3 regions of the Pseudoalteromonas translucida KMM 520 genome follow, and region 3 is predicted to be linked to each of the others. Evidence: predicted binding sites of a transcription regulator. Region 3 holds the regulator's gene; each other region holds the start of a gene.
The links. The regulator sigma-54, encoded in region 3, starts transcription at its own class of promoters, with help from an activator protein. The targets are predictions, from matches to a motif close to GTTGGCACGNNNNTNGNNT.
Positions count from the first base shown of each region.

Region 1 (4,200 bases), 680 kb from region 3:
TTGAGTAGCTCAGGGCTAAAGTGTGTGTTATTAAGCATAGTTGCACCATTTTAGTGCGCCTGTATTTTCAGGCAAGTAATTTAATGAAATTGCACTGCAATTGCTATTTTTAATGTGAATTAGGAGGGAGTTAATTACCTAAGCTTAAGCCTTTTCTGTGCATAAAAAACACACTTAATGGGCTTATCGCAATAACTTGGTTTTGTTTGTTGTACAGCTTAACTTGCAGAGTGTGCTCACCACGCTCTACATCTCTTAAAGCAAAGGTTGAGGTATCACTTGCTGCGCCATAGGCTTTACCATCAAGCAATAGCTGTATTGTAAAGTCGTTTTCAAAGCGGGGGGTAATGCGAGCAGATACATACACAGAGCCGGTATTTTCACGAATAGTTTGTTTGTGCTCAGGCGATGCAATACCAATACTAAATGCAACTGGTTGCACTTTAGTTTGGCTATTTAAAATATCAGTATTTGTTGCAGGCATGGTTAAATCTTGGCTGGTGAGTTTTATCTCTTTGGCGCCAATATGAGGGGTATCTGAAAACACCAGTACGCCATTTTTATCTTTCCATGCGTAAATTTTTTTTTCACCAGCGTAACTACAAACACTTAATAATGAAGTAATTAGTAGTAATAAAATCTTGCTACTCACTCTGCAACCCTGCATTTTTAACATTAACTTTACTTTAGTGGAGAAAGTACTAATTTACCATTAAAAAAGCCCGCAATGCGGGCTTAAATATATATTTTGTAACTGTTAATTAAAATTAACAGCTGTAATACATTTCAAACTCAATTGGGTGCGTTGTCATGTTAAGTTTTTCAACTTCTTGACTCTTAAGTTTAATGTAAGCATCAATTAAATCATTAGAGAACACATCACCTTGATTTAAAAACTCACGGTCAGCATCAAGACATGCCAATGCTTCTTCTAATGAAGAGGCAACGGTTGGAATTTCTGCAGCTTCTTCTGCCGGTAGGTCGTATAAATCTTTATCCATTGCATCACCAGGATGGATTTTATTTTTAATTCCATCAAGGCCAGCCATAAGCATGGCAGCAAAAGCAAGATACGGGTTAGCCGTTGCATCAGGGAAGCGTACTTCAATACGACGACCTTTGGCCGATGGTACTACCGGAATACGAATTGATGCCGAACGGTTACGTGCAGAGTATGCAAGCATTACTGGTGCTTCGTAACCTGGTACTAAACGTTTGTACGAGTTAGTAGAGGCGTTAGCAAACGCATTAATTGCTTTAGCATGTTTAATAATACCGCCAATGTAATAAAGCGCATCTTCAGAAAGACCGCCGTACTTATCACCTGCAAATAAGTTAACACCGTCTTTAGCTAACGACTGATGACAATGCATACCAGAGCCGTTATCGCCAACAATAGGTTTAGGCATAAAAGTGGCTGTTTTGCCGTATAAATGAGCCATGTTATGAATAACATACTTCATTTCTTGAATTTCATCGGCTTTAATTACCATAGTATTAAAGCGCGTAGCAATTTCGTTTTGCCCTGCAGTTGCTACTTCGTGATGATGCGCTTCAACAACTTGTCCCATTTCTTCTAATACTAGACAAGTAGCAGAGCGCCAATCTTGAAAGTCATCAACAGGAGCAACTGGGAAGTAACCGCCTTTAACGCCAGGGCGATGACCTGTATTGCCGTCTGCGTATTCTTTATCTGAGTTCCAAGCAGCTTGCTTAGAATCGATTTTGTACATAGAGCCAGACATGTCTGTTTTATATTTTACGTCATCAAATACGAAGAACTCTGGCTCTGGGCCAAATAAAACCGTATCAGCAATACCCGTAGAGCGCATATATTCTTCAGCACGCTTTGCTACAGAGCGAGGATCGCGCTCGTAACCTTGTAATGTAGAAGGCTCTACTACGTCACAACGTATAATTAATGTGGCTTCTTCAGTGAATGGGTCAAGCTTAGCTGATTCAGCAACAGGCATTAACACCATGTCTGATTCGTTTATGCCTTTCCAGCCAGCAATTGAAGAACCATCGAACATTTTACCATCTTCAAAAAAGTCTTCATCAATTTGATGATGAGGAATTGAAATATGCTGCTCTTTACCTTTGGTATCAGTAAAGCGTAAATCAATGAACTTAACGTCATTTTCTTTAATAAAATCTAAAACCGATTGCGACATGTGTCCTCCAACTATAAGGTTTTATTATTGCTGCTTAAATGCTTTGTGTTTTATAAGCTGATTTTGTGCCACTATTGTAACTTAATGTTTATAAACATAAAAAATACAAAAGTAATAACGGCGGTTACTAATGCGCACCATTTTGGTGCGTAAATGCTTCAATATAGTGCAACAGTTACAGAGTAAAAAGTTGCTCGCTATTTAATCGTGATAGACTAACATAAAGTAAATACAAAAGACTGACCAAAATAGCAATAAAGTCATTAAAGTGGAGGTTTTTATAAAAATATTAAAAATTTTATTTTTATAATTAGTTAATTTAAAACAGTAGGTTAAATAAAAAAACCAGAAAGTTTGCAAATTTATTTTGGATAAACTTTCATCCATTCCATTTATAAGGGATAATATGCGCCCTTTTAAATCCTATGCTGGGACATCTCGTGAAAACGCAGGTGAGTGCGTAAGCCCCTGCAGGATCAATGAGATTCAATTTCTCTGAGTGAATATTAATGAGTATCGAAAAGATAAGAAATATAGCAATTATCGCCCACGTTGACCACGGTAAAACTACACTGGTTGACAAACTGCTTGAGTTTTCAGGCACATTAGAAACACGCGGCGGTAATGAAGAGCGCGTGATGGATTCAAACGATATAGAAAGAGAGCGTGGTATTACCATTTTAGCGAAAAACACCGCTATTTCATGGAACGGCTACCACATTAATATCGTAGATACTCCAGGACACGCCGATTTCGGTGGTGAAGTGGAACGCGTACTTTCAATGGCTGACTCAGTATTACTAATTGTTGACGCTCAAGAAGGCCCAATGCCACAAACGCGTTTTGTTACGCAAAAGGCATTTGCGCAAGGTTTAAAGCCAATCGTAGTAATTAACAAAATCGACAAGCCAAGTGCACGTCCTGATTGGGTTATGGATCAAATCTTTGATTTATTCGATAACTTAGGCGCCACTGACGAGCAGTTAGATTTTAAAGTAATCTATGCATCAGCAATCAACGGCTGGGCAACATTAGATTTAGACGAGCCATCTGATAACATGGATGCCATGTTCCAAATGATCGTTGACGAAGTATCACCACCAGATGCAGATCCTGAAGGTGACTTCCAAATGCAGATTTCTCAACTTGATTACAACTCATACGTGGGTGTAATTGGTGTTGGTCGTATCAAGCGTGGTTCTGTTGCTCCAAACCAACAAGTAACTATTATTAGTGCTGATGGTACTAAACGTAACGGTAAAATTGGTACAGTACAAAGCTACTTAGGCCTTGAGCGTATCGAAACTGACCGTGGTTATGCAGGTAACATCGTTACTGTAACCGGTATTGGCGAGCTTAAGATTTCAGACACTGTTTGTTGTCCTACTAACGTTGAAGCATTACCACCACTAAGTGTTGATGAGCCAACAGTAACAATGACATTCTCTGTAAATAACTCACCTTTTTGTGGTAAAGAAGGTAAGTTTGTAACGTCACGTAATATTCGTGAGCGTTTAGACAAAGAATTAGTACACAACGTAGCACTTCGCGTTGAAGATACAGCTAGCCCAGATAGCTTCCGTGTTTCTGGCCGTGGTGAGTTACACCTAGGTATCTTAATCGAAAACATGCGTCGTGAAGGTTACGAGCTTGCAGTATCTCGTCCAGAGGTAATTTTGCGTACTGTTGACGGTGTATTAGAAGAACCGTTTGAAACAGTAACAATTGACTGTCAAGAAGAGCATCAGGGTTCTGTAATGGAGCAAGTTGGCCTACGTAAAGGTGAGCTTACTAACATGTCTCCAGATGGCAAAGGCCGTATGCGTTTAGACTTTATTATCCCAAGCCGTGGCTTAATTGGTTTCCAAACTGATTTCATGACGCTTACTTCGGGTTCTGGTCTTATGTACCATACGTTCGATCATTACGGTCCTCATAAAGGCGGTTCAATCGGTGTTCGTAAAAACGGCGTAATCATTGCAAATGCTACAGGTAAAGCACTGACTAACGCATTGTTTAATTTACA
Region 1 covers NZ_CP011034.1:173,018-177,217, forward strand. Annotated here, with positions in the region: gene glnL (nitrogen regulation protein NR(II)) at 1-38, opposite strand, end outside; gene PTRA_RS00835 (DUF4124 domain-containing protein) at 131-652, opposite strand; gene glnA (glutamate--ammonia ligase) at 768-2,174, opposite strand; gene typA (translational GTPase TypA) at 2,684-4,200, shown strand, end outside.
Region 1: glnA (glutamate--ammonia ligase) is a predicted target of sigma-54. The motif match lies at 2,229-2,247, and genes of this name have one in related genera.

Region 2 (4,200 bases), 1.3 Mb from region 3:
CCCGTACCAGGTAAGCCAACAACTAGGCCATAGCCTACTAATTGGTTTGAGCGTACACCCTCAACCATAGACACATCTTTAATGCGCTCGGCCATGGCAGGAAGTTGCCAGCCAAGTAACACCATTAAATAAAAAACTTTAAATACATTCATAATGAATGTCCTCTAAAAAGGAAAAAGTGAGCTACTAAAAAAGCGTGTTAGCCAACCGGCACTTTGTGCTTCTTGAGTTTGCCCTTTGCCCGAATATTGAATTCGTGCATTAGCAATTCTATTTGACTGCACGGTATTATCTGCAGTTACATCTTCTGGCCTTACTAATCCCTCTAAACGAATAAATTCTTCGCCCGAGTTTAACGTTAGCCATTTTTCGCCGCGAATAACTAAATTACCATTAGGTAAAACACGCATTACGTTTACCGATATATCACCGGCTAAACTATTTGACTGATTTGATTTTGAGTCGCCTTTAAATGACGCGTCGCTGCCAATACCAAATTGAATGCTGTCGCCGCCAATATTTACCGGTAATCCGCCTAAACCAATAACGGGGTCGAGTTTTGCGTCTGACTGTTTATCAGTTTCTGTTTTTGCCGCTTTAGAGGCTTGCGTAGATTCTTGCAATTTAACTGTGATTATATCGCCAGTACGCAGTGCTTTTTTATCGGCGTATAAGTCGTTCGATAAATACGTATTAAACAGTGAGCCATTAGCAACTGCCGGTTCAACATTGGGTTCTGGGTACATGGGCGAATAGTAAGGGTCGTCTTGTACTACATCACTATTTTGTGTAGAAACACAGCCACTTAACAATAAAGTACCCGCTGCAAATAATATAATATTGCGCATAATAACCTCTAAAATATTATAATTGCTGATTGATGTAGCTCATCATTTCATCAACTGCCGAAATTACTTTTGAGTTCATTTCGTAAACACGTTGGGTTTCTATTAGGTTTACCAACTCTTCGGTTACGTTTACGTTTGACGTTTCTAGTGAGCCTTGAATAATAGTGCCTAGCCCATCAACCCCAGGGTTACCCTGCACTGGCGCACCACTTACTGCGGTTTCGGTGTAAAGATTTTGCCCTATAGGCTCAAGGCCCGACGGATTAATAAAGTCACTAATGGTAATTTGCCCAATAACCACGTTATCGGCCTGCCCTGCAACGCGTACAGACACTTCACCGTCTTGCGATACGGTGATTGATTGCGCGTCGTCGGGTACGTTCATTTCTGGTTGAACTACATAACCAGCACCCGAGGTTACAACTCGCCCGTCGCCATCGGTAGTAAATTGTCCGTTGCGCGAATAAGCAATATTGCCATCTGGCTGCAGTACTTCAAAAAAGCCTGAACCAGAAATCATCCAATCCAGTGAATTTTCAGTGGTTAACATATTACCTTGCGAAAAGTTTTTTTGGTTAGCTACTACTTTGGCACCAGCACCTAGCATTAAACCTGATGGCATTTCGGTATCTTGCGATGAGCGACCGCCTGGTTGATTAATGTTTTGGTAAAGTAAATCTTCAAAAACGGCGCGGCTTTTTTTATAACCAACCGTACTGGCGTTGGCTAAGTTATTAGAAATAACCGAAATGTCGGTTTGTTGGGCGTCAAGCCCGGTTTTACTGATCCACAATGCTGGATTCATAATCGTGTCCTCATTTTAAAGTTAAACTATGCGCAACAGCTGATCTTGCGATTGATCTATTTCTTCTGCTGTTTTCATTAGCTTTACTTGTAATTCAAATTGGCGTTGATGGCTGATCATATCGACCATTTCGTGTACCGGATTAACGTTCGACATTTCTAATGCGCCGCTTATCACTTGTACGTTAGCTGAGGTTTCAACCGTTTGATTTGGTTTTGGTCTAAATAAACCATCGTTACCTTTTTCAAGTGTTGAGTTATTTGCCTCAACCACTTTTAAACGATCAACCTCTTCTAAAAAGTTAGCCGGCGCGCCCTGTGGGCGTACTTGTATGGCACCGTCTTTACTAAATTCTATTTTTTCAATCGGAACTGGCAAAATAATAGGGCCGCCTTCGCCAATTACTTGACGACCACCGCTGGTGACTAACATGCCTTCGGCGGTAATGTTAAGCGTACCTACTTTTGTATAAGCTTCGTTGCCGGAGGCGTCTTGTACACTCAGCCAGGCGTTATCGCTCATGGCAATGTCGAGCTCGCGACCGGTTTGCTGTATGCCACCCGATGTCATGTTTGAACCTGGGCGCTCTTCCATAGAAAACACCCGCGATGGCAAACCTTCACCAAACGCTTGCATAGATCGAGCTTGGGCAAAGTCGGCTTTAAAACCTGTGGTATTTGCGTTCGCCAAATTATTGGCTTTAAGGGCAAGCCCCATTAAGCTTTGCTTAGCGCCAGACGCGGCAATGTAGACCATTTTATCCATAACATCGACTCACTTAAAAATCTCTGTAAGAACAAATGCAATATATGCGCCAGATTAAATTTAATACTAAAAACTGTTATTTTGAAGGAGTGTAAATACGCATAAGAAAACAATAAAAAGAAGGGAAATATGCTTTTTCGTACTTAGTGTGCGGCGGCAAGCTAGTTGCCCAAAATAAAAAGGCTGCAATTAAGCAGCCTTGAATATTCAAATTAATAAATTGTGCTTATCTAATTTGTAGAATACTTTGCTGAATTGTTGAGTTAACTTCCAGCGCTCGCGAGTTTGCTTGGAAATTACGCTGTGCGCTAATTAAATCAACTAGTTCGTTAGTTAAGTTTACGTTTGATTGCTCAAGCGCTGATGAGTTGATATTACCTAACGTGCCAGAGCCAGGTTCACCAGCAATAGGCTCGCCTGACGCTATACTGGCTTTCCAACCTGTGCTGCCCACTTGTTGTAAACCTTGTGAGTTTGAAAAACGTACCATAGCCACCTGGCCTAAAAACGTTGAGTCGCCATTACTGTACGAAGCCACAACTTTACCATCGGCACCAATATCAATACCCGCTAAACGGCCAACCGTTGCACCGTCTTGCTCAAGTGCTTTTACTTCAAAGCGACTTGCATATTGAGTAGGTATTTTATTAGCTGTACCAGTTTCATCACGCCAGTTAACTTCTATATCTGCAGGAAAGGTAGCACCATTAGTTAATAAATCAGAAAGCCCCGCTGTGCCACCGCCTCCAGCAGTTATAGACAATGGATTAAAAGTGTTACTTAAGTTTGGTGCACTGTCTGTACTTTGTGGTAAACCACTTGAGTCAAACTGAAAAGTAGTCATAGGAGTGTACGGAGCTACTGTTTGTTCAACACCATTGGCACCAAAAGATTTACCATCAAGTGTTGAGTGTACGTTCCATTGATTTTCATTACCGGGTACTGCAGGGTCGCTTTTTACAAAAAACAGCTGCAATACATGTGGCTCACCGAGTGAGTCATACACGGTTGTTGAGGTTGATGAATTATAAGTTGCACTTTCGGTAGGGTTAAACGCAATTGTAGGTGCAATTGATCGTGAGTCTAAATTAAACGAGCTATACACGCTTGAAGTAGCACGCGGCGATCCTGACGAGTCAGGTATTTGTAAAGCCGATGAAGTACTTAAACTCACTGATGTAGTATCACCTGTTGAAGGGTCAACCGGAAAACCTTGTAAAAAGCTGCCATTTGCATCTACCACAAAGTTGTCTTTGTTTAACTTAAATGCGCCGGCACGTGTGTAGGTAAAATCTTGCGCGCCTAGGTCTTGGCTAGTTGCAAAGTAACCTTCACCGGTAATCGCTAAATCTAACGAGTTATTGGTAAACTGTAATGATCCTTGGTGAAATTGTTGTGCAACCATAGTCGTTTGCACGCCGTCACCATTTTTTGTTTTACCAGAACTAAATACCGACGATGCATACACGTCAGCAAATTCTGCGCGCGACTCTTTAAAACCCGTAGTATTTACGTTGGCTATATTATTTGCCGTAACGTTTAAATCTTTTTGTGCGGCAGCAAGGCCGGATAATGCAATATTGAAGCTCATAATTGACCTCTAAACTATTTAATTTTTAGCCCGCTGGCTAATGAATCTTTTACGCGATTTCTGCAACATCAGTCAGCCTAACCGCACCTTCTTTAGTGTTAATAATGATGCCATTTGCACCATTAATATTAACACTCTCAATATTTTTAAAGGTAGCAATTGGCAGGCTCGAAAACTCACCATTAGTACTC
Region 2 covers NZ_CP011034.1:843,663-847,862, reverse strand. Annotated here, with positions in the region: gene PTRA_RS03940 (flagellar basal body P-ring protein FlgI) at 1-152, opposite strand, end outside; gene flgH (flagellar basal body L-ring protein FlgH) at 165-848, opposite strand; gene flgG (flagellar basal-body rod protein FlgG) at 865-1,653, opposite strand; gene PTRA_RS03925 (flagellar basal body rod protein FlgF) at 1,675-2,418, opposite strand; gene flgE (flagellar hook protein FlgE) at 2,645-4,009, opposite strand; gene PTRA_RS03915 (flagellar hook assembly protein FlgD) at 4,059-4,200, opposite strand, start outside.
Region 2: PTRA_RS03925 (flagellar basal body rod protein FlgF) is a predicted target of sigma-54. The motif match lies at 2,454-2,472, and genes of this name have one in related genera.

Region 3 (4,200 bases):
CATAAGATACTCTACTTAAGCTGAACAGATGATTATTTAAATTGAATTATTTTTCTTGCTCGCGATGGCGAATTTTTACATTAGGGTGAGACATAGCAAAGCTTTCACCAATTGTTTGCGCTAAATAAACTGAGCGATGCTGACCACCGGTACAGCCAATAGCAATCGTTAAGTAACTACGATTATTACGCTCTAGGTGTGGTAACCACGTTTGTACAAATGTTTGAATTTGCCAAGTGAATTTTTGCACAATACTATGACTAGCTAAATAATCTTTAACGGGTTGATCTAGCCCAGTTAAAGGCTTTAGCTCAGGTTCCCAGTGTGGATTTGGTAAAAAACGCGCATCAAAAACATAATCAGCACCTTTGGGAATACCATGCTTAAAGCCAAACGACTCAAAGGTAATGATAAGCTGTTTGTCTTTTTTACCGAGTATGGTTTCACGCATAGATTCAGCAAGTTGATGCACACTTAAATCGGTTGTATCAATGACATGATCAGCCCGTGTTACGAGTACATCGAGTAATTCTTTTTCTTTTTGTATTGCTAAATCTAGCGGTAGCGAATCAATCGAGAGCGGGTGCAAACGACGCGTTTCTGAATAACGGCGGATTAATGTTTGATCGTCGCTATCTAAATAAAATAACGTTGGTTTAGCAAAGTCGGGCAAGTACTCAAGAATATCGTTAAACTGCTGCTGATCTTTAGGCAGGTTACGCACGTCTATACTAACGGCTATTTTATCGTAGTTATCAGAGACACTGCGCACTAATGAAGGCAGTAAATTTACCGGAATATTATCTACACAATAGTAACCTAAATCTTCAACAACACGTAAAGCAACCGATTTACCAGAACCCGATCGGCCACTTATAATAATTAATTCCATTTACCACCCCTTTATTAGTAACTAGGATTGATCCAAAATAACTTGGTATAACGCTTCATCAGACTTTGCCGCACGCAATTGCTTACAAAACTCTTTATCGTTTAGTTTATCAGCTATTGTGGCTAGTGTTTTCAAGTGCTGCTGGTTATCGCCATCGGGCACTATAAGTGCAACAAAAATATCAACTGGACGATTATCAATTGCATCAAAATTAATAGCGGTTTCGCTTATTAAAATTAAGGCAAGAGGTTCCTGCGCCCCGCTCATACGGCCATGTGGAATTGCTATTCCTCGGCCAATACCGGTACTGCCTAGCTTTTCTCTTGCTAATAAAGCAGTGAGAATATCTTGCTGGGGTAAATACGGCATTTTTTTATGCGCGAGTTCACTGATGAATTCTAAAATTCTTTTTTTACTATTAAAAAGGACCACAGCTTTGCTGCAGTCCTGGCATATAAGTGAGCTTAATTTCATAGTGTTAGTGTCGAGCAAACTTCTCTTTGTGTTTAATTACTTGACGATCGAGTTTGTCAATCAACGAGTCAATGGCAGCGTACATATCTTGGTGTTCGGTCGATGCAAATAGCTCAGCGCCACTTACAAAAATTGTTGCTTCAGCTTTTTGACTTAATTTTTCTACATCGAGAATAACATGCACATTAGTTATGTGATCTGAGTGTCTTTGCAGCTTTGCAAATTTATTATTTACATAGTCTCTTAATGAGTCTGTAATGTCTACATGACGACCAGTTAAGTTTAGTTGCATCAGCATTTTCCTCTTTGTTGTACGTCTTAAATCAAGCTTTTACGTTGATTCGACGGGGGAATAGCCAGAGATTCGCGATATTTTGCAATTGTCCGTCTAGCTACTTTAATTCCTTGCTCAGCCAATATATCTGCAATCTTGCTATCACTCAATGGTTTGGCTAAGTTTTCTGCAGCGATCAACTTTTTAATCAAGGCACGTATGGCAGTTGATGAACATTCGCCACCATTTTCGGTGCTTACATGGCTTGAAAAAAAGTACTTAAGCTCAAAAATGCCACGTGGAGTGTGCATATACTTTTGCGTAGTGACCCGTGAAATAGTCGACTCGTGCATTTCAACTATTTCGGCAACATCGTTTAAAACCATAGGTTTCATGGCTTCTGGGCCATGTTCAAAAAATGCTTGTTGTTGCTTAACAATACAATTAGTTACTTTTAGGAGTGTTTCATTTCTACTTTCTAGGCTTTTAATAAACCATTTAGCTTCTTGTAAGTGCGAGCGAATAAATTGGCTGTCACCACTGGATTTTACCGTACGAGACATAGCCGCATATTGGCTGTTAACACGTATTTTTGGCATGCTATCTGGGTTTAGCTCTACCACCCAGCGGCCTTTTATTTTTTTTACCGACACGTCAGGTATAACGTATTCAGATTCTTCTCTGACAATGGTATCCGCAGGCTTAGGATTAAGCGTATGAATAAGTGTCATTATTTCTTTAAGCTCTTCTTCTTTGAGCTTAGTTTTTTTCATTAACGTACGATAGTCGCGAGCAGCGAGTAAATCGATATGATCAGTTAACACCATTTTTGTTTCGTTAATATAAGGGGTGTCTTTATCAAATTGATTTAATTGAATACATAAGCATTCTTGCAAGCTGCGAGCTGCAATACCAACAGGATCAAATAATTGAATGCGCTTTAGCACGGCTTCTATTTCATCTAGCTCTACTTCGTGTTCGTCATCACTTTCTTGGTTAAAGCTTGCTAAAAGATCTTCGCAACTGAGGGTTAAAATACCAGAGTCATCTACGGCTTCAACAATAGCTATAGCAATAGCTTCATCGGTAGGACTAAAAGGAGTGAGCTGTAATTGCCACATTAAGTATTCATGCAGGGTTTCGGTTGATGCACCTTGATAAATAGATTCATCTTCAGGCATTGGCCCTGATGAAGAGGCAGGCGCTGCGCTCATATATTCATCCCATGATACATCCATGGCCATATCGTCGCTTATGGTGTCTTTGTTTAGTGCTTCACCGCTATCTTGCTCATACTCGCTTGGGGTGTCATCGGCAGAGGCGCTAACAGTAATGTCATCTGCTTTTTGCTCGTTTTTACCAGCTGATTCTTCCGTGTAATCTTGCTCATCAACTTCAAGTAATGGGTTGCTATCAAGTGCTTCTTGTATTTCTTGCTGGAGATCCAAGGTACTAAGCTGCAATAAGCGAATAGCCTGTTGCAGTTGCGGAGTCATTGTAAGTTGCTGGCCCATGCGCAGCTGTAATGATTGCCTCATTTATCTCTAACAATCCTTATAAATTGATATGATTAATCTTAGCAGATGCTTATAGTAATAACATAAATATTACAGTTTGAACTGCTCGCCTAAATAAACATCACGTACTGTTTTATCATTTAATACAAATTCAGGAGTACCAGATGCAATTAGCTCCCCATGAGAAACAATGTAGGCTTTTTCACAAACATCAAGGGTTTCCCTTACATTGTGGTCGGTAATTAGCACGCCAATACCACGGTTTTTAAGATGTTCTATAATTTTTTTAATATCGAGTACTGAAATAGGATCCACGCCAGCAAAGGGCTCATCAAGTAATATAAATTTAGGATCTGCAGCTAAAGCACGTGCTATTTCTACGCGGCGACGTTCACCACCAGATAGCGCCATGCCTAAGCTGTCGCGAATATGTTGCAGGCTAAATTCGTCCAGCAAGCTATTTAGGGTTTCTTCTCTGGCTTGTTTGTTTAGTTGCTTACGCGTTTCTAAAATAGCCATTAAATTTTGATACACAGTGAGCTTTCTAAAAATAGAAGATTCTTGTGGTAAATAACCAATACCTAAACGAGCACGGCTGTGCATAGGAAGTAGGGTAATATCGTTATCATCAATTGATATTTTACCTTTGTCGCTAGGAACTAAGCCTACAATCATATAAAAGGTCGTGGTTTTACCTGCGCCATTGGGCCCAAGTAAGCCAACAATGCTCCCTGCTTTTACTTCAAGGCCTACATTTTTAACAACTTCACGGCCTTTATAGCTTTTTGCTAATAGCTCTGCTTTTAATGTACTCATGGCTGACCTTTATTGAGTTTTTGTTCTTTTTTTGCGTCTATAGGCACTAAAATAGTGTGTACCCGATCAGTTGAGTTTTCATCTTTTTCAGCACTTATAAGCTGTTGTTCTATATCGTAGGTGATACTTTTAGCCGTGATTTTTTGCCCAGCTTGAGAAATGTTTGCATCTCCTACTAGGGTTAAAAAACGTTTCGCTACATCGTAACGTACTTCGTTAGCGCTGGC
Region 3 covers NZ_CP011034.1:2,886,563-2,890,762, reverse strand. Annotated here, with positions in the region: gene PTRA_RS13390 (HPr family phosphocarrier protein) at 1-3, opposite strand, end outside; gene rapZ (RNase adapter RapZ) at 47-892, opposite strand; gene ptsN (PTS IIA-like nitrogen regulatory protein PtsN) at 914-1,366, opposite strand; gene hpf (ribosome hibernation promoting factor) at 1,371-1,658, opposite strand; gene PTRA_RS13370 (RNA polymerase factor sigma-54) at 1,685-3,178, opposite strand; gene lptB (LPS export ABC transporter ATP-binding protein) at 3,248-3,973, opposite strand; gene lptA (lipopolysaccharide transport periplasmic protein LptA) at 3,970-4,200, opposite strand, start outside.